2 regions of the Arthrobacter jinronghuae genome follow, and region 1 is predicted to be linked to the other one. Evidence: predicted binding sites of a transcription regulator. Region 1 holds the regulator's gene; the other holds the start of a gene.

Region 1 (11,958 bases):
AGCCGGGTGACCCAGATGGGCAGCTGATGGCTGACCAAAACCGCTTCGGCGTTGTCTCCGCCGAGTTCCACTGCACGCATCCGCGCGTCGTCGACGGCAGACATCACGCGGGCAACCTGCTTGGCATACGGCTCCCCCCAGGAGGGGCGCATGGGGTTGCGCAGGAGCGGCCAGTAGCGCGGATTGCGCAGTTGGCTCTTAATGCGGGACATGCCCTCAAAGCGGTTTTCCGCCTCAATGATCCGCTCATCCGTCGCGATCTCCAAGTCCAGCCCGGCTGCCAAAGGGGCGGCGGTCTCTTGGGCCCGGGTCAGCGGCGAAGCAACCAGGTAGACCAGGTTGGCACCCTTGCTCCGCTCTTCGATGAAGTGTTCCGCCACGCGGTCCGCCATCTGGCGCCCGAGGTCGGACAAATGGAACTCCGGGAGGCGTCCGTAGAGGACCTTGTCCGGATTGAAGACTTCACCGTGGCGTACGAGGTGTATGGATGAGCGGGACATGTGTCCCAGTTTCGCAGAGATGGAGCCGTCAGCTAAATCTCTGCAAATCGCCGAACCATTTCACTTGAACCTTTAACCAAGTCGTGCAACACTGTATGCAAATGCATGAAAGTGCCGTCGGGGCCTCCCGGCAGCACTGCTACCAGAAGGAGCTCTCCATGGTCCCCAGCGGCCTCACCACCGGAACTTGGAATTTCGACGCCTCGCACAGCGAAGTGGGCTTCACTGTCCGTCACGCCGGCATCAGCAAGGTCCGCGGCAACTTCGACAAGGTCGAAGCGACCCTCGTGGTCGGCGAGACCCTGAGTGAAACCGTGGTCACTGCGGTGATTGCCGCTGATTCCTTCAACTCCAACGACGCAAACCGTGATGCACACGTCAAGAGTGCGGATTTCTTCGACGTCGAGCAGTTCCCGGAGCTGACGTTCACGGCGACCGGAATTGAGAGCGCCGGCTCCACCTACAAGATCACAGGCGACCTGACGATCAAGGGCATCACCCACTCCGTCGCTATGGACACGGAGTTCAACGGTGTGGCCGTGGATCCCTTCGGCGCTACCCGCTCCGGCTTCTCCGCCAGCACGGTCATCAGCCGCAAGGATTTCGACCTGACCTGGAACGCGGCACTGGAAACCGGCGGCGTCCTGGTGGGCGACAAGGTCACCATCAACGTTGACGCAGCCTTCGTAGCAGCCTAGACCCCCCATTACCCCCCCACAGGGCGGCCCCGGACCTATTGGTCCGGGGCCGTTTTTTCTGGTGCTGTTTTTTCTGGGGCTGTTTTCCGGGACCATCTTTCCGGGACCCCTGACCGTCCCGGACCCTCCGCGATACGCTGGATGCTTGGCTGCGGGGGCGCCCCCGGCCAAGCCGATGGCACCTTCGTCCAGCCGCTTCGAGATACCAACCAGCAAGCAGGCGGACATGACTACACCAGAGAACACTCCCGAGCCGGGCCGCGAGCCCAACCACCCGACCAATCCTGACGGTCCAAACAGCCCCGCGGGTGCAGACGGCCCTGCGAATCCCGGTGGATTTGCCAGTCCCGGATCCGGTCCCGGGACCGGTCCCGGATCCCGTCCGGAGCCGCAGTACGGCCAGTACGCTCCCAGCGGACCCTACGACCAGTCCGGCCCCTCCGGCTACACACAGCCCTCGGGCTACACCCAGCCCTACACCTATGCACCGCCGGTAAAGCCGCCGAAGGGCCCTGCCCCGCGCGAGGTCATCATCGGATCGTGGCTGATCATTGCTGCAGGCGTGCTGAGTCTCATCAACAACGTCATCACCTCGTTCAGCCTGCCGTCGATCATGACCCCCCAGGAGGAGCAGGCGTTCGCTGAAACAGGCCTGGACGGAGACAGCGTGAACTCCTTCCTCGTTTCCTTTGGCATCGTTGTGGCCCTGATCGGTTTTGCAATCTACCTGCTGATCGCGCTCTTTGTGCGGCGGGGAAAGAACTGGGCCCGCATTCTAGGCACGGTGTTTGCCGCCTTCTCCTTGATCGGCATCTTCACCATGCTGGGCGCTTACTTCACCTCCCCACTGAGCCTGATTTCGCTGGTGTCCAGCCTGCTGGGAATTGCCGGAATCGTGATGCTGTATCTGCGGCCGTCCACCCCGTACTTCCGCAAGGCTCCGCTGTACCCCTACTGAGCTGCGCACCATCCCGTCTCAGCGTCCCCGGGCATCCACGCAGAGTCCCGTCGGTTTCGGCGGGACTTTTCCCTTGCCGGATCGGGTTTCGCGGCGGAGGGGTCACATGCCGGTCGAGCCCGCGTAGCGTTGTGTTCTCTTCCGGCGGCGAGTTGCTACGCAAGGTGCCCCGGAGGTGCCGTTCCGCCGTGAAGGGGAGGACCATGGCAGCTCTGCTTCCTAACCCGCAGCAACAAAAAACACGCATTCCCCTGCGCCTTCCGCACCGGGCAGTCGACTCTCCGGAGCGTGAAGGGACGAACATCTTCATCCCGGAAGTACCGCTCTATCCCCCGACGGTCTCCGGAGGCGCCGTAACCGGTTCAAACCACGGTCATGGCTCCCCGAAATGGGAAGGAGATACCTCTCCTGGACCCGGCCCGTCCGCCGAGACCGGGGAGGATGGCAGCGGCCATGCCCTCTACCTCTGGCTCCGGGCAGGGTTTCAGGGCATGTTCGCCTGGATTGGCAGCGGCCTGCATGGCACCTTTGCGTGGTTGGGTTCAGGACTCCGGGGTATATCGGCTTGGCTCCGCGTCGGAGCGGGAGGAACCTATGTCTGGCTCCGCACCGGAGTGCAGGGAAGCTACACGTGGCTCCGCAGCTTGGTACGCGCCACGTCCACTCGTGTCCAGGCCGCGGCGCACGCTACCTCGAATCGAGCCCGGGCCGGAGCGCAGGCAACCTCCGCCGGGGTCCGTGCAGGAGTGGTCCGGGTCCACAGCGGGGCACACGCCGTTTCATTGCGGGTCCAAACGGGGGCCCGCGCAACTTCCGCCGGAGTCCAGGCCGGGGCGCATGCAACATCGAAACAGGTCCAAGCAGGTGCCCATGCCACCAGCGCTGCGGTCCAGACCGGGGCCAACCGGGTCGGCGCCGGAGCCCGTGCCGCCTCGGCCTGGGTCCAAAACGTGGCCCATACCTTCTGGAATTGGATGGTGTCCGCTGCACACGCCGCATCAGCGGCGGTCCAATCCGCCGCGCACACGACTGCTGCCGGGGCGCGCACAGTCGCCCACGCGGTATCGGTAGCGGCTCACGCCGTCGCCCACGCGGTATCGGTAGCGGCCCGTACCGTCGCCCACACGGTATCGGTAGCGGCTCACGCCGCCGCCCACGCGGTATCGGTAGCGGCGCGTGCCGTCGCCCACGCGACTGTCGTCGCAGCCAGAACCACAGCGCACGCCACAGCGGTAGGAGCCCGCGCCTTCGCCCGCTCCGTTACGACGGCAGCCAGAACCACAGCGCACGTCACGGCCATAGGCGCCCGCACCACCGCACACGCCACCTCGGTAGCCGCCCGAACCACCGCACACGCCACCTCGGTAGCCGCCCGCACTACGGCGCACGCCACCTCGGTAGCCGCCCGAACCACAGCGCACGCCACGGCAGTGGGAGCCCGTACCACCGCACACGCCACAGCAGTAGGCGCCCGAACCACCGCACACGCCACGGCAGTAGGCGCCCGAACCACAGCCCATGTCACAGCGGTCGGAGCCCGCGCCGTCGCACACACCGTCTCAGTGGTAACCCGCACCGTTGCCCATGCAACTGCCGTGGCAGCCCGCACCACAGCGCACGCGATAGCCGTGGTGGTGCGGGCAGTGCAACGTCGTCTGCCGGCCAATACCGGCAACCCGGTTCCTGCCATTGCAGCTGCATTCGTCCTGATTTCGGGAGCCGGCCTGCTCAATCTGTGGGGCACCGTTTCAACCATTTCCCGGACGCCCGTACCGGATTCGCTGCCGCCGGTCCTGTCCCTCCTCGAACGGTACGGAGTGACCGCCACCCACTATGCCAGGACGCTCGCGGCGGTAGAGCTCGCCTACGCCCTGGTGATCCTGGGAACCGCACTCCTGCTCGCGGTTGCCGTTCGGGAAAAGCGCCGCTGGGCGCGGATAGTCTCCGCGGTCCTTGCGGGCACGGCGCTGTTCTATGCGCTGAACGCAGGTACCGGGACCCAGTCACTTGCAGCAGCACTGGGTGTCGCAGGCGCCGCGATCACCTTCACCAAGGGAGCAGCTCCGTGGTTCCGACGGCGGGTCCTGTCGGTGCAGCCGTTCCCGCCGCTAAGGCACCAAACAAAGCCCCAGCACCAAGTAGAAGCCCAAGCGGAACCCCTGCAGGCGGATCCGGTCCTAGCGCGCCAGGCGGGCGCGGGCGGCGATCTGCGAAACCTGTGAACGCTGTGCGTGGTAGGCAAGGATCTGCAGTTCGGTCGCCATGTCCACTTTGCGGATCTGGACATGTTCGGGCGCCTGGAGCACTACTGGAGCAAAGCTGAGAATGCTGGTAATGCCGGACTCCACGAGGCGGTCGCATAGATCCTGGGCAACCTCGGCGGGCACCGAGAGCACCGCCATGTTTGCCCCGGTCTTCGCGAGCACTGCTTCAAGCGAGTCCACCGGGCTGATCCTCAGCCAGCCCACCTCCTGGCCGATTACCATCGGGTCGGCGTCGAACAGTGCCACAACCTCGAAGCCCCTGGAGCCGAACCCTGGATAGCCTGCCAAGGCACGGCCGAGGTTGCCGGCGCCTACTATGGCTACACGCCAGTTCAATGTCAGGCCAAGCGCGGCGGAAATCTGCCCGCTGAGATACGGGACGTCATATCCAACGCCCCGGGTCCCATAGGACCCCAGGTAGGACAGGTCCTTGCGCAGCTTGGGCGAATTCACACCGGCGGCTTCGGCCAGCTCTTCGGAGGACACACGTTCTATCCCGTCGGCGAGCATGGCGGACAGCGCCCTCAGGTAGATGGTCAACCGCGCCAGCGACGCCGGCGGTATGTGTCGTCCTGCTCCCGCGCCGGCCGGCGTCGTGGGGGCCGGTTGGTCGCTGTTGGCCGTCTCGCGCTCCAGAGCCGCTCGGTCAGACCGGACTTCCTCGGGTGCCATCACGCCCCCAGCAGACGCCGCAGCCGCGCTTCGTCGATTTTCCAGAAGTCCCGCTGAACGCCGTCGATGAACAACACCGGAATCTCCTCACCGAAGCGGGCGGCGAGTTCGGGGTCCTCCTCCGCGCTGCGTTCCTGCCAGGACATGCCTAGGTCCTCGCCCACGCGCCGGAGCACCAGACGGGCGTCTTCGCACAAATGGCAGCCCGGCCGGGTAAGGAGGACGACTTCCGGTCCGACGGATTCACTCATATGTCCAAAATAGCCCCAATACGTCGGATTTCCGCGCTCAGGCCGGGTTTTGCGTAGACTCGGACCATGCCCCGAGCCACTGTAGTCCGAGCCACCGGAACCACGGACGCGGCGGGCAAACCTGGCGAAGCGGCCTTTTTCGACGTCGACAATACACTCATGCGCGGTGCCAGCCTGTTCCACGTGGGCCGGAAAATGTACCAGCGGAAAGTCTTCACGATCCGTGAAGCAGCCGGGTTCGCGAGCAAACAGTTGAGGTTCATGCTGCAGGGTGAAAACCTCAAGGACGTCCACTCGGTCCGCGATGCAGCCTTGGCCTTCGCTGTTGGCCTCTCTTCGGAGGATGTACGCACTCTGGGCGAAGAAGTCTACGACGAGATGATTGTCTCCAAGATCTGGCCCGGCACCCGGGCGCTGACCCAGCAGCATATGAAGTCCGGGCGGCCGGTTTGGCTGGTCACCGGAACGCCCATCGAAGTTGCTTCGGTCATCGCCAGCCGGCTCGATCTCACCGGCGCCCTCGGAACGGTCAGCGAGGTCGCCGACGGCATGTACACCGGACGCCTGGTGGGTGAGTTCCTGCATGGGCCGGCCAAGGCTGCCGGCGTCCGGGCACTGGCTGAGAAAGAAGGCCTGGACCTGCAAAGCTGCTGGGCGTACAGCGATTCCTACAACGACGTTCCGCTGCTGAGCCTGGTGGGGCATCCGGTGGCAATCAATCCGGACGCACGCCTGCGCCGTCATGCCCGTGAGCGCAACTGGCCCGTGTACGACTTCCGTTCAGGCCGCAGGGCAGCAACACTGGGCCTGAAGTCCGCGACCGTTGCCGGGGCGACCTACGGCCTGTGGCGGGGATTCTCCTGGGTGCGGGCCCGTTAACCGCCCGGCCCAGCTCACCACCCAAAGCCCCTTAAAAACCGGAGCCCGCCTATCCCTGAGGACTGGCGGGCTCTGCCTTAGCGGACCCGGCACTGAACGTGCAGCGGGGGCCAGCTGACAACTGTCGCTAAGAAGGATCTACTTCTTATTGCGACGCTGGTGGCGGGTCTTGCGAAGCAGCTTGCGGTGCTTCTTCTTGGCCATACGCTTGCGGCGCTTCTTGATTACTGAACCCACAGAGTCCTCACAAACTTATTAGGAGTCACCGGTTCCCCTCCCCTGCTGCCGTGGGCAGAGGGGCTGGTTGCCGGTAGTTACTGGCGACAATTAAAACGTTCCTTAACAGGGTACAGCTTCAAGGCTGTGGAATTTGCCAGCGCATACCAGCAACGAACAACGGCCCGTTCCGGCGCTGTTCACCGACGCGGTACCCGGTGCAGGGCTCAGGCGGTGTCTGTACGCCGGTCGATGACGGCGTCGCGGAGTACCTTCTGAACGGCCGATTCCGGCACACGGTAGGACCGGCCGAAACGGACGGCCGGCAGATCGCCGGAATGGACCAGCCGGTACACGGTCATCTTGGAGACCCGCATGACGTCGGCAACTTCCGATACCGTCAGAAACCGCACATCCGAGAAGTTTCCCTCGTCTGCCATTTAGTCCCGTTCCTTTGCTCATTGCCGCCGTTTCCCACAGCAAGCCATGTGGGAGCACCTGCGGCTGAAGGACATCGCGTCACCGGCCTGTTGCGACGTGCGTCACTGATGGCCCCGTACGGTCCCTACTGTAGTGGCAGGAGTAACCATAGTGGAAGTTCTTTCCGCAGCCGCGGGCACGGCCGGTGCAAGCCGGTCCTAGATCACGCCCTGGGCCAGCATTGCATCGGCTACCTTCACGAAGCCGCTGATGTTGGCGCCCACCACGTAGTCGCCGGGCGAGCCGTATTCCTCGGCCGTCCGGGCGCACCGTTCATGGATGTTGACCATAATTTCGCTGAGCCGGCGTTCCGTATGCTCGAAGGACCAGGAATCCCGGCTGGCGTTCTGCTGCATCTCCAGCGCGGAGGTGGCGACACCGCCCGCGTTGGCAGCCTTACCCGGGCCGAAGAGCACCCCGGCGGCCTGGAAGGCGGAGATGGCCGCCGGAGTGCACGGCATGTTCGCACCCTCGGCCACGGCCCGGATCCCGGACTTGATCAGTGCCAGCGCGTCTGCTTCATCCAGTTCGTTCTGGGTGGCGCAGGGCAGGGCGACGCCGGCTCCCGCGTTCCAGATGGAACCCTCCGTCACGTAGTTCACGGAGTGTCCGCGGCGCTCGGCATATTCCGAGATCCGGCCCCGCTCCACCTCCTTGATCTGCCGAAGCAACGGAACGTCAATGCCCTTTTCATCAACTATGTAGCCCGAGGAATCAGAGCAGGCCACCACTGTAGCGCCGAGCATCTGGGCCTTATCTATGGCGTTGATGGCCACATTGCCGGACCCGGAGACAATCACCCGCTGCCCGTCCAGGCTCATGCCCTTGGTCTTGAGCATCTCCTCGACAAACATCACCGCGCCGTAGCCGGTGGCTTCGGGACGGACCAGGGATCCACCCCAGCTCACGCCCTTCCCGGTCAGGACACCCGATTCATAGCGGTTCGTGATGCGTTTGTACTGCCCGAAGAGGTAACCGATCTCGCGTCCGCCCACGCCGATGTCACCGGCCGGAACGTCAGTGTACTCGCCGATGTGCCGGTACAGCTCGGTCATGAAGGACTGGCAGAAACGCATCACTTCAGCGTCTGACTTTCCCCGCGGGTCAAAGTCCGAGCCGCCCTTGCCGCCGCCGATCGGCATGCCGGTGAGCGCGTTCTTGAAGATCTGTTCGAAACCGAGGAATTTGATAATGCCCAGGTACACCGAGGGGTGGAACCGGAGCCCGCCCTTGTACGGGCCGAGGGCGGAGTTGAATTCCACCCGGAAGCCCCGGTTGATCTGCACCTGGCCCTTGTCGTCTACCCAGGGCACCCGGAAGATGATCTGCCGTTCGGGTTCGCAGATCCGCTGCAGGATCGCGGCCTCGGCAAATTCGGGATGCTTGCGCAGCACGGGGGCGAGGGAGTCGAAGACTTCCACGACGGCCTGGTGAAATTCAGTCTCACCGGGATTGCGGCGGAAGACGTCGTCGCGTACGCGTGTCAGTACACGTTCCATGTGCTGCTCCTTAGAGGTTGGATTCCCCCGGTTAGGACTACGCTAGCCCCGCGGACGCCGGGGATGCGATGGAGGCGGACCAAAGTGCCTGCGTGCCGCGTCCCTAGGGCCGGCGGCGGCGGAATTTAGGGAACTGGCCGAAGAGGTCGGCGGCCCGCTCGGCGGCCCGTCCCACGGTGCGGCCGAGGTTCTGCACGCCCGCGTCCACCGGTAGCGGGCGGGCCTCTGCGGCGCCGGGCACCAGCGCGCCTGCCGCCGCGGCGGCCGCGGTGGCGGGCTGCGGGCTTGCAGCAACGGACGCCAGGCGGGATTCCGTGAGTGACGGAAGGTCAAAGGCCCGCAGCCACAGGACCAGCTCCTCCAGAGGGGCAGTCTCCAGCGAGTAGTACCGGCGCTGGCCTTCGGCCCGCATGGAGACGAGTCCGGCTTCGCGGAGCACTTTGAGGTGTTTGGAAACCGTGGGCTGGCTGACCTCAAGTTCTTCCACCAGTGCCCCTACGGACTTGTCGCCGGTACGCAGGGCGCCCAGGATTTCTCGCCGCGTACCTTCCGCGATTACTGCAAACACATCGTCAAAGACCATGGCATTTACCCTAGCGGATATGGAACCGGGAGCATCCCGAAGGAACGTAAGGCCAGCTGCACGAGGCAAGGACGTTGTTTGATGTTTTTGCGCGGTTCTGCTGCTCTAGCGTGCGCCCGCTGCGTTGTTGATCATGTCCACTAGCTGGTGCGGGTCCTCGACCGTGATCACAAGACGGTCAAATTGCTCCGCGGGATCGAGCGTGATGACGACGGCGCGGTCATATCCGGAAATATTCCAGAACTGCTTTTTCCCACCGGAATGGAAGGTGCCGGACAGCTTCCCCGGTAGTCCCAGGCCGGGACCGCGCCAGCCCTTCGGTTCGTCTCGTATACCTGGATCGAAGGTCGCTCCCCGGACGTGCTCGAGTGGAAACCGCAGGCGGCGCTTGAACGACCACATCTTGTTCAGCCCGACCGGTTCGACCACGAGGTTCGCTGGGGTGACCGTGACTTTATTGCTGCTCATGCCGAATCCTTCTCCTTGCGCAGCCCTGCGCGGGTCAGCAGGCGCCTGCCTAGTTGCTCTTCGGTGATGTTGTTCGCTTCGAGAAGACCCGTGATCCGCTCGCGGACACGCTGGTCGGTAGGGGCGAGTTCGAGCAATCCGACCAGGATCACGTCGAGGCTTTCATCCGAGCCGCTTGCCGCGTCGACCGCATCGAGAACCCGCAGAAACAGCCCATGCTTGCTCCCGAAGACCCCGTACAGGCTGCCCCGATGCACACCCGTCGCTTCGACAAGGTGGTCTACCGAGGTCGACGCATACCCTCGCTGCCGGAACACCGCCGCGGCGGCTTCCACTGCACCCGTTTCCTCAAACTTACGTGGACGACCCATGGTTTGAGAATAGTCATTCAAGAACAATCAGTCAAGAAAAGGTTTTTACCGTTTCCCCGCCAACAGCCTCGGGCCGGCACCCGGCTAGTCGAACCACGGATCCAGTCCGTGCAGCGGGAACAGTTCCTTGCGCGTGGCCATCACGGTCCGGTCAATCTCGTCATTCGGGTCGTAGCCCACTTCCCAGGACCGCCACCAGATATCCGCCCCGTCCCCCAGCGTCTCGCCGGACTTCACTCCGTGCTTCTCCAGCACATAGTCGCGCCAGGCCGGGGGCAGCGGGGTGGCGGGACGCACCCGCCCGTTGGCAGCCACTGACATGAGCAGCGCCCAGGACCGCGGCACCACGGAGGCGACGTTGTAGCCGCCTCCGCCGGTGGCGATCCAACGGCCTTCGCACAGCCGGCCGGCCAGATCGCTGATGGTCAGGGCGGCCTGCCGCTGCGCCTCCACGCTGATCCGGAGGCTGGTCATGGGATCATCCGTGTGGCTGTCGCAGCCGTGCTGGCTGACAATCACTTCCGGAGCGAAGGCCTCCGTCAGCTGCGGAACCACTGCATGGAACGCCCGCAGCCAGCCGGCGTCGGAGGTGCGCGCCGGGACGGCGATGTTGACCGCGGTTCCTTCGGCTGCCTTGCCGCCGGTTTCATTGGCGAATCCCGTCCCCGGGAACAGGGTCAGACCGCTTTCATGCAGCGAAATGGTCATCACGCGCGGATCGTCCCAGAAGATGTTCTGCGTCCCGTCGCCGTGGTGGGCGTCGACGTCGATGTACACCACCCGCTGCACACCGTTGGCGAGGAGCCGCGCGACGGCGGCCGCGGCGTCGTTGTACACGCAGAAGCCGGACGCCTTTTCATAGCCGGCATGGTGCATCCCGCCGGCAAAGTTGACCGCATGCGTAGCTTCGCCGGACAGGATGGCGTCCGCAGCGGCCAGGGAACCGCCGACCAGCCGGGCACTGGCCTCGTGCATGCCGGCGAAGGCGGGGGTGTCCTCGGTACCCAGCCCCAGCAGCGTATTGCAGTTCGCCGGATCGGCTCCGGCGGCCTGCACGGCACTGATGTAGTCGAAGCCGTGGACGGTCAGCAGGTCGGCTGCCGAGGCGACATACGGCTCGGCCAAGGAGACCCCTTGGAGGTCGAAAAGTCCCAGTTCACGGGCCAGCCGGGCGGTAAGGTCCAGGCGCGCCGGGCTCATGGGATGGCCTGCACCGAAGTCGTAAGCCAGCATGGATTCATCCCAGACAATGCACGTCGGCATAATGGGAAGGCTTAGCCCGGAACTGATCATGCAGACAGGCTACGTGATGCGGGCGCTACTCTGATATTGGTGTCCGCGCCCATCTGACGGATAAGTGCTACTACTTGCGGAAACCCGCGGAAAAGATCTGACCACCATGGCAATCCCACGGCAATCACTGCTGGAGAAAGATCAGCGCAGCGGTGCCGCCATTGTTGCCGGGGTCCGCGGGTTCGTGGGCGGAATGGTCACCGGCCGGCCGGCCCGGCTGGCGCTGATCGTCTTCAGCCTGGTCATCCTGCTGTTCACCGCCCTGCTGAGCCTGCCTGCCGCTTCCAGCAGCGGCGAATCCGCACCGCTGCACGATGCTTTCTTTACCGCTGTCTCGGCGGTCTGCGTCACCGGCCTGACCGTGGTCTCCACCGCCACCTACTGGTCCACCTTCGGGCAGGTGCTGATCCTGATCGCGATCCAGGTGGGTGGCCTGGGCATCCTGACCCTGGCCTCGCTGCTGGCCCTGGCCGTGAACAAGCGGCTCGGCGTCCGCGGCAAGCTCATGGCGCAGGAAGGCATGAACACGGGCCGGCTCGGCGAAGTGGGCCATCTGCTGCGCATTGTCTTCAGCACCGCCGTCGTAATTGAGCTGGCCCTCGCCCTGATCATGGCACCGCGCTTCATGATCCTGGGCGAGTCCCCCGGCCAGGCCATCTGGCATGCGGTCTTCTATTCCATCTCCGCGTTCAACAACGCCGGGTTCACGCCGCACTCCGACGGCCTGGTGCCGTATGAAGAGGACCTGTGGATCCTCATTCCGCTGATGCTCGGTGTGTTTATCGGCTCGCTCGGCTTTCCCGTCATCATGGTCCTGCTGCAGACC
Region 2 (11,958 bases), 930 kb from region 1:
CAGGGTGGTCTGGGACCCGACACTGTTCGCCACGGTAAGTGCAGTCTCTGCACTGCCGGGGGAGCCGCCGATGTCGTAGATGTCGCCGGAGTTGCCCGACGACACGACCGAGAGGATGCCCTGGGCCGTGAGTGCGTTGACAATGTCGTTTTCGGGATCGTCATAGGCGGGGAAAGCGGAACCCAGGGACATGTTCACAACCTGGGCGCGGTCGCTGAAGTCGCCGTCGTCGTTCGGGTCCAGGACGTAGTCCAGGGCCTGGCCGACAACCTCGGAGGAGCCCACGCAACCGAAGACGCGGACGCTGACGAGCTTTGCGTTCGGCGCGGTGCCCGGGCCGATGCCCATGGCGTTCACCTGATCGCCGGTGAGCGTGGAGTAGTCCCCGCTGAATGTGGTTCCGTCAGCGTTGGTGCCGTAACCCGCGGCGGTTCCCGCGACGTGGGTGCCGTGGCTCCCGCAGTCCAGGGGGTTGGCATCCGGGACGGGGATGGGGCTGTACGTGGCGGGGTCCGAGGGATCTGCGTTGTAGGCGTCACCGACGAGGTCCCAGCCGCCCGCGAACTTCTCCGGGTCGTAAAGGCCTGAGTCTGCTGCCGGAATAGTGGGCGAAGCCTGCGCCGTCTCGAACGCTTCTTGGGTGCCCGGGCCGCCGAAGTCTGAGTGCGTGTAGTCCAGGCCGGTGTCGAGGACGGCAATGGTGACGCCCTCACCGGTCTGGGAACGCTGCACCCAGGAATCCACGGCACGGACATCGATATCCCCGCCCTTGTTGTCAAAGGTCTTGGGAACGATGCCGGTGATCTTAACGACGTCGCCGCGTGCTGCCAGCGCCCTGATTGCCTCAGCGTCGCCGTTGATGGCAACACCCGGGATGCTGTTGGTGGTGGTGTAAAGAATGGACGAGGAAGCGGCCTGTGCAACTTCTTCGGCCTTAGTCTCGATGCCGCTGCGGATTTCCTGCACCTGGCCGGACTTGTTCAGCGGTTCAGCGAGTCCTTCGAGTACTTCGACGGGCTGGGTCTGTTCATAGGCGCCTTTGCCGCTGAACTGTACGAAAACCGAGACCGGGCCCTGCTTGGTTTTGAGATCCGGTGAGACCTTGAAATCAGGCGTAACCGTTTCGATTCCCCGAATGGTCGGTTCCTCGTTTGCGGTCCCCTCAGTGGCCGCAGCCGGTGCCCACATGCTGGAGGCGAGGGCAAGGCCGGCGACTGTTGCCAGCGCTGCCTTTCCTGCTCTCCGGTGGTTTGGATTGTTCATACTTCTCCCTCAAAAGAGGCCGCCGGGGCCAGGGACAAGTACGGCAGTGAGTTCCGCAGAGTGACCGAGACCGGCGAACCTGGCAAAATGGATAGGCAGATCCGGTGCCTCAGAATGCAGTGACCCCCCAAAGAAGCGACCCCGAACGCTGCAGCACTGTTAGTAGAGTCATCCCTCCAAGGAGGGATGTCAACGGTGTTACCCGTGTTACGCACGGGTAATTTGTGACGGGTCGGGTGCATAACCCTTCTTGGTAAGGTGGCCTGAAAGTTCGTCAAAGCTGGGAGCCACGTGGTTTTAGATTCTGCCTCCGTCGGGATTGTTGTCAGGACGCGGAACAGACCGCTGTTTCTAGCCCGGGCCCTGGAGAATATCTTCTGTCAGAATTTCAGTGATTTCACTGTGGTCGTCGTTAACGACGGCGGCGACCCGGCCGACGTCGAGCAAGTAGTTTCTGCCGTCCCGGATGAGTACCGGGAACGTATTACCGTGCTTCATCGGCCTGAAAGCCGAGGCATGGAAGCTGCCTCCAACGCGGGCATCCGGGCATGCTCAAGCACCTACATTGCCATTCATGATGATGACGATCTGTGGCATCCCGATTTCCTCAAGCGGACCGTGGATTGCCTGGAAGACACTGCTGCCGCAGGTGTCATGGTCCGGACAAACATCCGCTATGAACAGATGGCTGACGGAGATATCCGCGAAATCGACTCGGTTCCCTTCTGGCCTGACATGAAGCAGATTTCCCTCGGCTCCATGCTGCGGATCAACCAAGCCGTGCCCATTTCCTTTCTTTACCGGCGGTCCCTGCACGACGAGCTCGGGTATTACGACGAGAGCCTCGAAGTGGTGGGCGACTGGGAATTCCATCTCCGGGTCCTGTCCCGGCACACCCTGGAATTCCTCGACGGCGAAACGCTGGCGTTCTGGTGCCAGCGTCCGGATGCATCCGGCGACAGTGCAAACAGCGTAAACAACAAGGCCGACGCGCATCGCCGTTTTGATGCCCGGGTCCGTGACGCCTACCTCCGCGAGGATATCTCCCGGCACGGTATGGGAAGCCTGCTGCACCTGACCAAGCTGCTGGCCCGGCAGGAAGAACTCCTGGATGAAAACCGCCGGCGGATGGAGGAGATGGAACATAGATTGAATGAGTCCCTCCTCCGGCTGGAAGATACGGTGGTGCGGCGGACCAGTCTCAGCAGCTCGGTCGGCCGGATGCGTTCGGCGGCCGGGCAGATCCGTTCCCTGATCGGCAGGGCGGGGAAGTGACGCGGGTTGCCGTGCTGGCCGACGTCGGACAGCACGTTTACCACGTGGGAGACGAAGCCATGGGGCTCGCGGCTGCCGACGAGCTGGCCGGGCGCGGGTTCGACGTCGTCCTGCTTTCCCGGGACCCCGAACAGACGCAGGACGGCTACGGGCATCCCGCCGTATCGACTCTCGAGTTTCCCTGGAGTCCTGCTGAGCGCGAGGACTACCTGCGCCGCATCCAGGAGCATCTTGCCGGGTCGTCATCATTGCCGGAGTCGGATCCTGCCCTGGCGCTGAGGGAACAGCTGGCGTCAGTGGATGCCGTGCTGATTGCCGGCGGGGGGAACCTGAACTCGCGCTACGGGTGGCTCTTGTATGAGCGTGCCGCGGTGGCAGCCATTGCCCGTAGCCTCGGCAAACCCGTAGTGGTGTCCGGCCAGACACTCGGCCCGGTTTTGACAGCCCGGGACGCCCAGACACTGGCCGAAATGCTTCAAGGCGCCCAACTGGTCGGAGTCCGGGAATCCACTTCTGCCCGGATTGCCCTGGAACTGGGTGTGGAGGCAGCACACGGGTTGGATGATGCCTCGTTCCTCGCTGACCCGGCGCTGCCCGATGACGGCGGCCCCGCTGTGCCGCAGGACGCCGTTCGGCCCGTACCGCGCTATGAAGCTCCGGCGGGGGGCTACGTGGCAGTTACGTTTGCCCCGGGAGGGGATGACGACTTCCGGCGTGGGCTTGCGGCAGCACTGGATCAGCTGCACGCCAAAACGCAGCTGCCCGCTGTGTTCATTCCGCACATGGGTGTCCCCGGAAACATCGACGCCGACGCCGGCATGCATGCGGAAATCGCGGCACTGATGGCCACGCCTGCCGTCCTGGTGCCGGTCGTGGCCGCCCGTGAGGCTGCCCGGCTCACACGGGGTGCGTCCCTTGTGGTGACCACCCGCTACCACCCGGCGGTGTTTGCGCTTTCGGCCGGTGTTGCCCCCGTGGCGTTGTCCGTGGAGGCCTACTCCGATGCCCGCCTGCGGGGCGCCCTGGAGAACTGGGGAATGGCTGATTTTGTGCTGTCGCTTCCCGCACTGCAGCAGGGCCTCCTGGAAGAGGCGCTGCTGGAAGCATGGGAACGGCGTGCCGAAACAGCGAAGCACCTGAAGGCAGTGCTGGATTCCCGTACCCGCGATGCAGGCATCTGGTGGGATCGGGTGGCTGCCGTGCTGCAGGCCGATACTGCCGCGGCGCCGGACGTTGCTGGGTTGCCGGGGACACCAAGCCTGTCGCCGAGTGCCCGGCTGGAAGGCCGCGGGGAGTGGGTGGCGGCAGAGACTGCGCTGCGCCGGCAGTTCTACCCGCAGTCCCTCCTGGCAGCACGGCTGACCGCGGAGGACGAACGGGTGCAGTCCTTTACCGCTCCTATCGACCGTGCCCTGGAGCAGGAGCAGGCGGCCCACCAGCGGTTGGCGGGCAGCAGGACCGTGCAGACCGCTTTGGGGTTGCACAGTTCCTTGTCGAAGTTCCGCCGCGGCCGCGCCTAAGCGGCAGGCGGGTGCATGGAAAGCGCCGCGTACCTTCCGCCGCTGTCATGGACGACAGAGGGCAGAAGGGACGCGGCGCTTCGGCTGAAACCTAGAGGGCCGGGCCCTGACCGGCGTTGCCCTGCCACAGTGCATCAAACGGTGCGTTGGAGGAAACGCGGTTGCGGATACCTTCGGTGACGAAGGCCTTTGCCGTCTTGGCGGCTTCCAGAGGCGTTGCCCCCTTGCCCAGTTCGGCAGTGATGGCCGCTGCGAGGGTGCAACCGGCACCGCTGACAGCCACCTCGCCTACCTTGGGTGCCCGCAGGACCTCCATGGTCTCACCGTCGTAGAAGACGTCGACGGCGTCGTCGCCTTCCAGCCGGACCCCGCCCTTGGCCAGCACTACGGCTCCGCTGGCTTCATGGATGCGGCGGGCTGCTTCCTGCAGGTCTTCCACGGTCTCAATGGAATCCATGCCGGACAGTGACATGGACTCGAAGTGGTTGGGGGTGACGAAGGTGGCTAGGGGGAGGATCTGGGCCTTGAGCGCCTTGTCGGTGTCCAGCGCGGCGCCGGGCTCCTGGCCCTTGCAGATGAGCACCGGGTCCAGCACGAGGTTCTTCCAGTCCTGGGACTGCAGCGCCTTGGCGACGACGTCGATGGTTGCCGGGGTGCCGAGCATGCCGATCTTGACCGTGTCGAGGTCATAGGCGGTCATGATGGCTTCGAGCTGGTCGGTAATGACCTGCGGGTCCACCGGGACGAACCGGTGGTTCCACGAATCGTTGGGATCGAAGGACACAATGCAGGTCAGGGCGGTGATGCCGTAGACGCCGAGTTCCTGGAAGGTCTTCAGATCGGCCTGGGCGCCGGCGCCGCCGGTGGCTTCGGAACCTGCGATGGTCAGCGTGACGGCCGGGGCTGAGGCCGCAGAAGTGGATGTGTTTGCAGACATGGGTCCATCTTCCACCCAAAACGGCGGAACCGGCCACCCTTGCAAGACGCGCTGTTACGGCGCGCCGTCGTCGTCCCCCGCCGCCGCTGCGGGCTAACCGTCCCGGCGGACCCCTCGGAGCAGGCGGACTATGTCTTCCAGGATGTTCCGGACCACCGGGAGCCGGGACAGGATCACGAGTTTGGCCACCAGCGGGGCCAGATTCGCGGCCAGCCGGTGGGACCTGCGCTGGCCGGGGGAACGGTCATACACCCAGAAGAAGGTGATCCCCATATGCATCAGCCAGAGCAGTTCTGGCAGGTCGTTGCGGATGGCCACGGGCGGCTGCGGCCGGGCGGTGGATACCGCCTGCCGGAACATCGCGATGGATTTCCCCCGCCCGACGGCGCCGTCCTCCCTGCGGTTCGGCGACATGGCGTCGCGCAGGAAATGCGTGCCGAAGGCGTGGTACGGCTCCATGGTGGTCAGGCCCGTGGACAGAATGACCGCCAGGTTCTCGCCCAGGTTGTGGCCCTCCCGGATCTGCGGCAGCGCAAGCGAGCGGTGTTCGTCCTGGAGGGATCGGTATAGCTCGTGGAGGAGGTCATCCTTGGAACGGAAATAGTAATAGGCGTTGCCTACCGAAACGTTTGCCTCCTGCGCGACGGCGCGCATGGTGGTCTTTTCGTAGCCCTGTGAGGCGAAGAGGCGCAGCGCGGTGTCGATGAGGAGCCGGCGCGTCTGTTCGCTCTTGGCGATGACGGCCAATGATGCTCCCTTTGCAGTAATTCCAGCGTTTAGTAGACCATTCTTTTGAACGTGTTCAAAATAGGGCGCGCGGCAGGAACTGACCGGGCATGGCAGAATGGAGGCGGTCCAATCGGGCCGCCCGGGGCAGCGGGCACAGTGCTAATACAGCCGGCGAAAGCCAGGCGAACCACTACCGGAACGGAAATGCCATGGATGCACAGCCACGGGCAGCTGTGAAAACTGCTGCAACTTATGCCTCCCGCGGGAGCTCGCAGTACGACCTGATCCTCACCCTGATGTGCGTGGTCATCGTCATTTCGAATATCGGCGCCACCAAGGGCGTGCAGTTTTCCCTTCCCGGCGGCTGGGACATTGTCACCGACGGCGGGTTCTTCCTCTTTCCGCTCGCGTACATCCTCGGGGACGTGGTCAGCGAGGTTTACGGCTTCAAAGCAGCCCGTCGGGCCATCTTCACCGGCTTTGCAATGGCACTTCTCGCCGTCGCGAGTTTCGCAGTAATCATTGCCCTGCCTGGATTCACGGATGCCTACGGGCTGGAGAAGCAGGCTGCACTGGAAGTGGCACTCGGTCCGGTCTGGCAGATTGTGCTTGCGAGCCTGCTGGGGTTCCTGGCCGGCCAGCTGCTGAACTCAATGGTGCTGGTGCGAATGAAGGAGCGGTTCCGCGAGAAGGCGCTGGCCGGGCGGCTGATGGTCTCCACCGGTGTGGGGGAGTTTGCGGACACCCTGATCTTCTGCGCCATTGCGGCTCCGGTCATCGGGATTACCGACGCCGGCGGGTTCTTCAACTACGTCCTGTTCGGCTTCCTCTACAAGACGCTCATCGAGTACCTTTTTGTGCCGGTCACCGCGCTGGTCATCCGGGTCATCAAGAAGCGCGAACCCAGCTACGTGCCGGCTGAGCTGGAGCCTGTCGCGGCGTAGGGGCGGGATGCCCGTCAGGTCACCGGGCGAAATCCCTGCCCAGGTGTGCAAAGGTGGGGGAACGCCAGCGTTTCACATCCCCAGTACGGCAGGAGACAAACATGAGCAATCCAGTCCCGAACCCCGGTGCCAAGGCAGTAGATGAAAATCTTGCCGGAACCGCGGAGGAATTCAACGATCAAGTCACCAAGGCGATGATCGACGACGCCCAGGAGAAGGATTCGAGCCCCGGAGACGAAGAACGCGATGCGCAGCCCGCCTTGGAAGAGGATGAATCGACCCAGGCTAAGCCGGACAATTCCTAGCAGCTCGGCTCTCTGCAGAATCCACTCGATACACAACAGGAGGACAGTGTGCCCGAGGACAAAGATTTCGAACACAACGAAACCAAGGCCGAAGCACAGCTCCAGATTGTAGATCCGCCGGAACCGGGCGACGAAGAGGCCGGACAGCAGCAGGCCGGGCACGCAGACGGCTCACCCACCGGAGGCCCGGAAGATCCCACTGCCGAAGAGCAGAACGTCACCGGAGAACCGGACGACCAGCAGAACGAACCGCTGCCGCGGACCTGGAACTAGGGAGTCTGCAGGCAAGTACTACGGCGGTAGGGCGCTGCGCAGCTACCTACCGCTGTAGTACTTGCCCAGGACCTCCGCCTTGAAGTCGAAGAACGTACCGTCGTCGATGGACAGCCGGGCGTCGTCAACGAGCTTCACGGTGAAGCGTTCATTGTGAATGGAAATCAGCGTGTGGCTGACCATTTCGTTGGACTTGAACAGGTGCTGGATGTAGGCACGGGTGTAGTTGGTGCAGGTATAGCAATCGCAGCCGTCCACCAACGGCCCGAAGTCCCGCTTGAACTTGGCATTGGACAGGTTCTTGCGGCCGTACGGCGTGTAGAACGCAGAATTCCTGGCCACCCGGGTCGGAGAAACGCAGTCGAAGGTGTCGGCACCGTTTTCGATGGCGGTGAAAATGTCATCCGGCTCTGAAATGCCCAACAGGTGCCGGGGCTTATTCTCCGGAAGCTCCTCCGTGCACCACCGGACAATGGTGCCGAGGTTTTCCTTTTCAAACGCGCCGCCCAGGCCGAAGCCGTCAAAGTCCATGGCACCGAGATCCCGGGCCGCCTTACGCCGCAGGTCTTCGTACTGCGCACCCTGCAGCACGCCGAACAGTGCCTGGTAGGGCTTGTCTGCGCGTTCCTCGGTGAGCCGCTGGTGCTCGGCAAGGCACCGCAGCGCCCAGAGGCGGGTGCGTTCCAAGGACATTTCCTGATACCCGCGCGAATTCATGAGCGTGGTCAGCTCATCAAAGGCAAACATGATGTCGGCGCCGATTTTGTGCTGCACCTGCATCGAAATTTCCGGGCTGAAGCGGTGCTTGTCCCCGTTGAGATGGGACTTGAACCAGACGCCGTCGTCGTCAATATGCGCCAGGCGCTCCTTGCCGGGCGCGACGTCGTCGTCCGCTCCCGTGGCATGCGTCGTCCCGTCGGCATTCATGTTGATGACCTTCTTGAACCCCGCACCCAGGCTCATGACCTGGAAGCCGCCGGAGTCTGTGAAGGTGGGGCCGGACCAGTTCATGAACTTCCCCAGACCGCCGGCCTCGTCGAGGATATCCGGGCCGGGCTGCAGGTACAGGTGATAGGCATTCGCCAGCACGGCCTGGGCGCCAAGCTCCGCGACCGACTCGGGCAGCACGGCCTTGACCGTGGCCTTGGTGCCTACCGCGATGAATGCCGGAGTGGCGATCTCGCCGTGGGGCGTGGAGATGGTGCCGGTGCGGCCCTGAAAGCCGCCGCCGTTCGCCTCGACTCGCCGTTCGGCCGCTGCAGGGGCGGTATCGCGCAGGCGCTTACCGAGGGTGAAGGAAAAGGCTGAGGAAGACACTCCTCCATTTTGCCCTACCCGGCGCCCGCCTTCCGCCGAGTGTTCCTGCTGCGAGATACACCACATTTATTCAGCCCTGTGCTTTGCCGGGGATAGGTTGGATGGGCGGAATTCAAGCCGGCCTCCAGCCGCCGGAACATCCCCGCATTCCTCCTATGCCTACGGCCCGAAAGGCAGAGGTCACCAGCGTTGACGCACCTGCAGGAAATGTTCAAGATCGCTCCGGCGAACAATGACCACCACGCGGCCATCCGGTGCGCCATCGGCCTGGGGGGGCCGCTTTTCCTCGTGCTTTTCCTGGGGCGGATCGACCTCGCCATTTTCGCGACTTTCGGTGCCTTCACCGGGATCTACGGCAGGAATGAACCGCACCGCCAGCGGCTGGGCCATCAGGTCCGCGCGGGGACACTTATGCTGGCCGTCATCCTGGCCGCAGCGCTGTGTGCACGGCTGGACCTGGATGACTGGGGAACCGTCATCGGCACGACGGCGGTCGCCGGGCTGGGGACCATAGCCACTGGCTTTTGGCGGCTGCGCCCCGTGGGCTCCCTGTTCCACATCTTCGCCTTCGCCGCGATCTCTTCGGTCCCGAACCAGCCCCCGCTCTGGCAGGGGATGCTTGCGGCCGTCCTAACGGTGGCGTTCTCCATCCTGCTGGGCCTGTCCGGGATGCTCGTGCAGAAGTACCGCACGCCATGGAAGCCGCCCGAACGGCTGGAGTTCACGCCGGCCCAGCGCCGCATCATCTACATTGACGGACTGCAGTATGCGGTGGCGGCAGTGCTGGCAGGCTCCATCGCGACCCTGCTGGGACTCGGCCACAACTACTGGGCTATGGTCGCCGCGACGGTTCCCCTGATCGGCGCAACAGTGCGGCACCGGGTCCACCGCGGCCTGCAGCGCATCCTGGGCACGTTCGGCGGCCTCTTGCTGACAGCGCTGATCCTGCTTCCGGGCCTGGAGCCCTGGCAGATGGTCCTGGTCATTGCCGCCTGCCAGTTCGGGGCCGAAATGTTCATTGCCCGGCAATACGCGCTGGCCCAGGTGGTGGTCACGCCGCTGGCGCTGGTCAGCACCGAGCTGGCCCACCCGAGCAACCCGTTGGAACTGCTCCGGGACCGCGGCATCGAAACGCTGATCGGCGCCGTCGTCGGCATGGCCGTGGTGGGAGCCGTACATCTACGGCAGAAGCAGCTGCACCGGCAGCGGGAGTCCGCTAGCCGCGGACGGCAATAAGCTCGGTGCGGATGCGCCGGTCCAGCTCGGCGTCGGACAGCGTCTGGGAACCGCCGTGGGAGCGCAGGTAGAGCAGGGCGTTCAGGCGCAGGATCCGCCACTCCCGCTCGCTGGCGTCTTTTCCGGCCTCGGCAGCCCGGTGAATCTCGCGGTCGTACAGGTTGGGTTCGTTCAACTGCCGCTGCAGCAGCTCGGCGGCCAGCTTGGCCTTCATCGGGTCCGTCTCGGAAGTATCCGCCGCACGCACGGCATGGCTGTACGCCGCCGCACTTTCGGCATCCCCGGCCTCATGGGTGATGTGCGCCGCGAGGGCCAAGGCGCCCTGGATCCAGTTCCACCGGCCGAAGTTCCCATCAAAGGGAAGCCCGGTGATGACGTTGCAGACCTTCAGGGCATTTTCGGCGTCGCCCAGATCGATGAAGAGAATGTGCGCCAAATCTCGGACATCCTGCAGATGACTGCCCGATTTCACGTTCAAACCACGCTCCAAACGCGCGGCAATCTCCTGTACGGCGGAGTTTTCCGGGTGGGCGGCAGCGGCGTCGGCAATGATTTCGGCCGCGTTGTCTTCCTCCGAAGGCACCTGCCGAACGGCGTCCGACGGCGCGCCCTCGGGAGCCGGAGCCTGAACCCGGACAGCGGATCCGTAGGCCAGCCGGAGCGAGGTTCCGTCATCCAATTTCGCGATGACCAGCGCCGGAACACCGAAATCATCGGCCTCCACGCTGGTTCCGGCTACCGGAGCCAGAGGTTCTGCAGCACCCTCACCCGGGACAAGGATCTGTCCGGGGGCAAGCAGTTCCGCATTGACCCGGAACGCGTACGTTTCCGGCAGGCTCTCAGACATGACGATTCCTTCGTGGTTGGACCTCGGCTCCCCAGAACCTCCAGTATATAAAGCTTGTCAGCGGCGCCCTTGTCAGCGTCCCCAGCCGGCCGAGGCCAGTGCCTGGCGCAGCAGGTCCCCGCGGCCGCCCGAAAATTCGGCGTAGATCGCGGGGCTGAGTGCCTCATCCGGAGTCAGCCATGACAGTTCCAGTGCATCCTGGCGGGGATTGCACTCACCGGTCACGGGAATCAGATAGGCAAGCGCCACGGCATGCTGGCGTTCATCCGTCAGCCCGCTCTGCGAGGGGGAGGGGAAGTACTCGGCGACGGCGAACGGCACCAGGGTGGGCGGCAGCTGCGGCAGCGCCATCGGCCCGAGATCCTTCTCCAGGTTGCGCAGCAGGGCGCCCCGGATGGTTTCGCGGTACAGCACCCGGCCCGAAACGAAGGAACGCACCATCTGCCCTTCCGGGGTCGCCTGCAGCAGCAGCCCAACTTCGGTGACATAGCCCAGCGGGTCACACCGCACGGGCACGGCCTCGACGTAAACCATGGGCAGACGCTGCCGGGCCTCGTAGAGATCTTCCTCGGAGAGCCAGCCTGGATACGGGTCAGGAGTACGAACGTTCATAGCAGTGTTCTACCTCAAAGGTGCCGTGCCAGTCACACGGCACGCTACGCTTCGGCCATCGGCTGAACCGGCCCGGACCCTTTCAGCCCGGCAGGTGCTTCCCTAGACTTGGGCTATGACACGGGACCTCCCGGAGCTTCTCCTGCCGGATGCCGGGGCCTGGCGGGAGTGGCTGGAGCAAAATTACGGGTTATCCGGCGGCGTCCGTCTGGTGCTGGGGAAGAAGGGCGGAAACGTCACCCGGTTGACGTACCGCGAGGCCCTCGACGAAGCGCTCTGCTTCGGCTGGATCGATGCCCAGGCCGACCGGCGCGACGAGGAAAGCTACCTGCAGCGGTTTCAGCCGCGCGGTCCGCGCAGCATCTGGTCGCTGCGGAACGTCGGCTACATCAACCGGCTGGAAGCGGAAGGCAGAATGCATCCGGCCGGCCGGGACGCCGTGCTCAGCGCCAAGGTGGACGGCCGCTGGGATGCCGCCTACTCCGGATCGGCAACAGCGGAAATCCCGGAGGACCTGCGCGCGGCCATCGCCGCCGTTCCCGCAGCCCAGGAAATGTTCGACGTGCTGACGTCGCAGAACCGGTTCGCCATGTACTTCCGGCTTAAAGGCCTCAAGACGCAGGCGGCCCGCGAGCGCCGGATCGCAGACTATGTGCAGATGCTCAGCGAACACCGCGCCCCCTACCCGCAGAAACGGAAG

The links. The regulator Rex, encoded in region 1, represses fermentation and respiration genes when NADH is low (regulators of the CRP and FNR family bind a similar motif). The targets are predictions, from matches to a motif close to CTTGTGAANNNNTTCACAAG.
Region 2: the regulator Rex is predicted to act here: its motif matches at 5,785-5,804, upstream of N2K98_RS01625 (queuosine precursor transporter).

The regions. Positions count from the first base shown of each region.
Region 1 covers NZ_CP104263.1:3,042,828-3,054,785, forward strand. Annotated here, with positions in the region: gene N2K98_RS14280 (histidine phosphatase family protein) at 1-500, opposite strand, end outside; gene N2K98_RS14285 (YceI family protein) at 659-1,198, shown strand; gene N2K98_RS14290 (hypothetical protein) at 1,425-2,156, shown strand; gene N2K98_RS14295 (hypothetical protein) at 3,131-4,378, shown strand; gene N2K98_RS14300 (redox-sensing transcriptional repressor Rex) at 4,334-5,092, opposite strand; gene N2K98_RS14305 (glutaredoxin family protein) at 5,092-5,343, opposite strand; gene N2K98_RS14310 (HAD family hydrolase) at 5,410-6,222, shown strand; gene N2K98_RS14315 (30S ribosomal protein bS22) at 6,361-6,459, opposite strand; gene N2K98_RS14320 (helix-turn-helix domain-containing protein) at 6,666-6,878, opposite strand; gene gdhA (NADP-specific glutamate dehydrogenase) at 7,077-8,417, opposite strand; gene N2K98_RS14330 (ArsR/SmtB family transcription factor) at 8,521-9,000, opposite strand; gene N2K98_RS14335 (hypothetical protein) at 9,106-9,468, opposite strand; gene N2K98_RS14340 (TetR/AcrR family transcriptional regulator) at 9,465-9,839, opposite strand; gene N2K98_RS14345 (acetoin utilization protein AcuC) at 9,924-11,132, opposite strand; gene N2K98_RS14350 (TrkH family potassium uptake protein) at 11,239-11,958, shown strand, end outside.
Region 2 covers NZ_CP104263.1:327,062-339,019, forward strand. Annotated here, with positions in the region: gene N2K98_RS01600 (S8 family serine peptidase) at 1-1,263, opposite strand, end outside; gene N2K98_RS01605 (glycosyltransferase family 2 protein) at 1,555-2,538, shown strand; gene N2K98_RS01610 (polysaccharide pyruvyl transferase family protein) at 2,535-4,058, shown strand; gene thiD (bifunctional hydroxymethylpyrimidine kinase/phosphomethylpyrimidine kinase) at 4,150-4,995, opposite strand; gene N2K98_RS01620 (TetR/AcrR family transcriptional regulator) at 5,089-5,742, opposite strand; gene N2K98_RS01625 (queuosine precursor transporter) at 5,934-6,668, shown strand; gene N2K98_RS01630 (hypothetical protein) at 6,770-6,973, shown strand; gene N2K98_RS01635 (hypothetical protein) at 7,022-7,246, shown strand; gene tgt (tRNA guanosine(34) transglycosylase Tgt) at 7,289-8,563, opposite strand; gene N2K98_RS01645 (FUSC family protein) at 8,753-9,799, shown strand; gene N2K98_RS01650 (DUF6707 family protein) at 9,780-10,646, opposite strand; gene N2K98_RS01655 (NUDIX hydrolase family protein) at 10,719-11,258, opposite strand; gene N2K98_RS01660 (YdeI/OmpD-associated family protein) at 11,374-11,958, shown strand, end outside.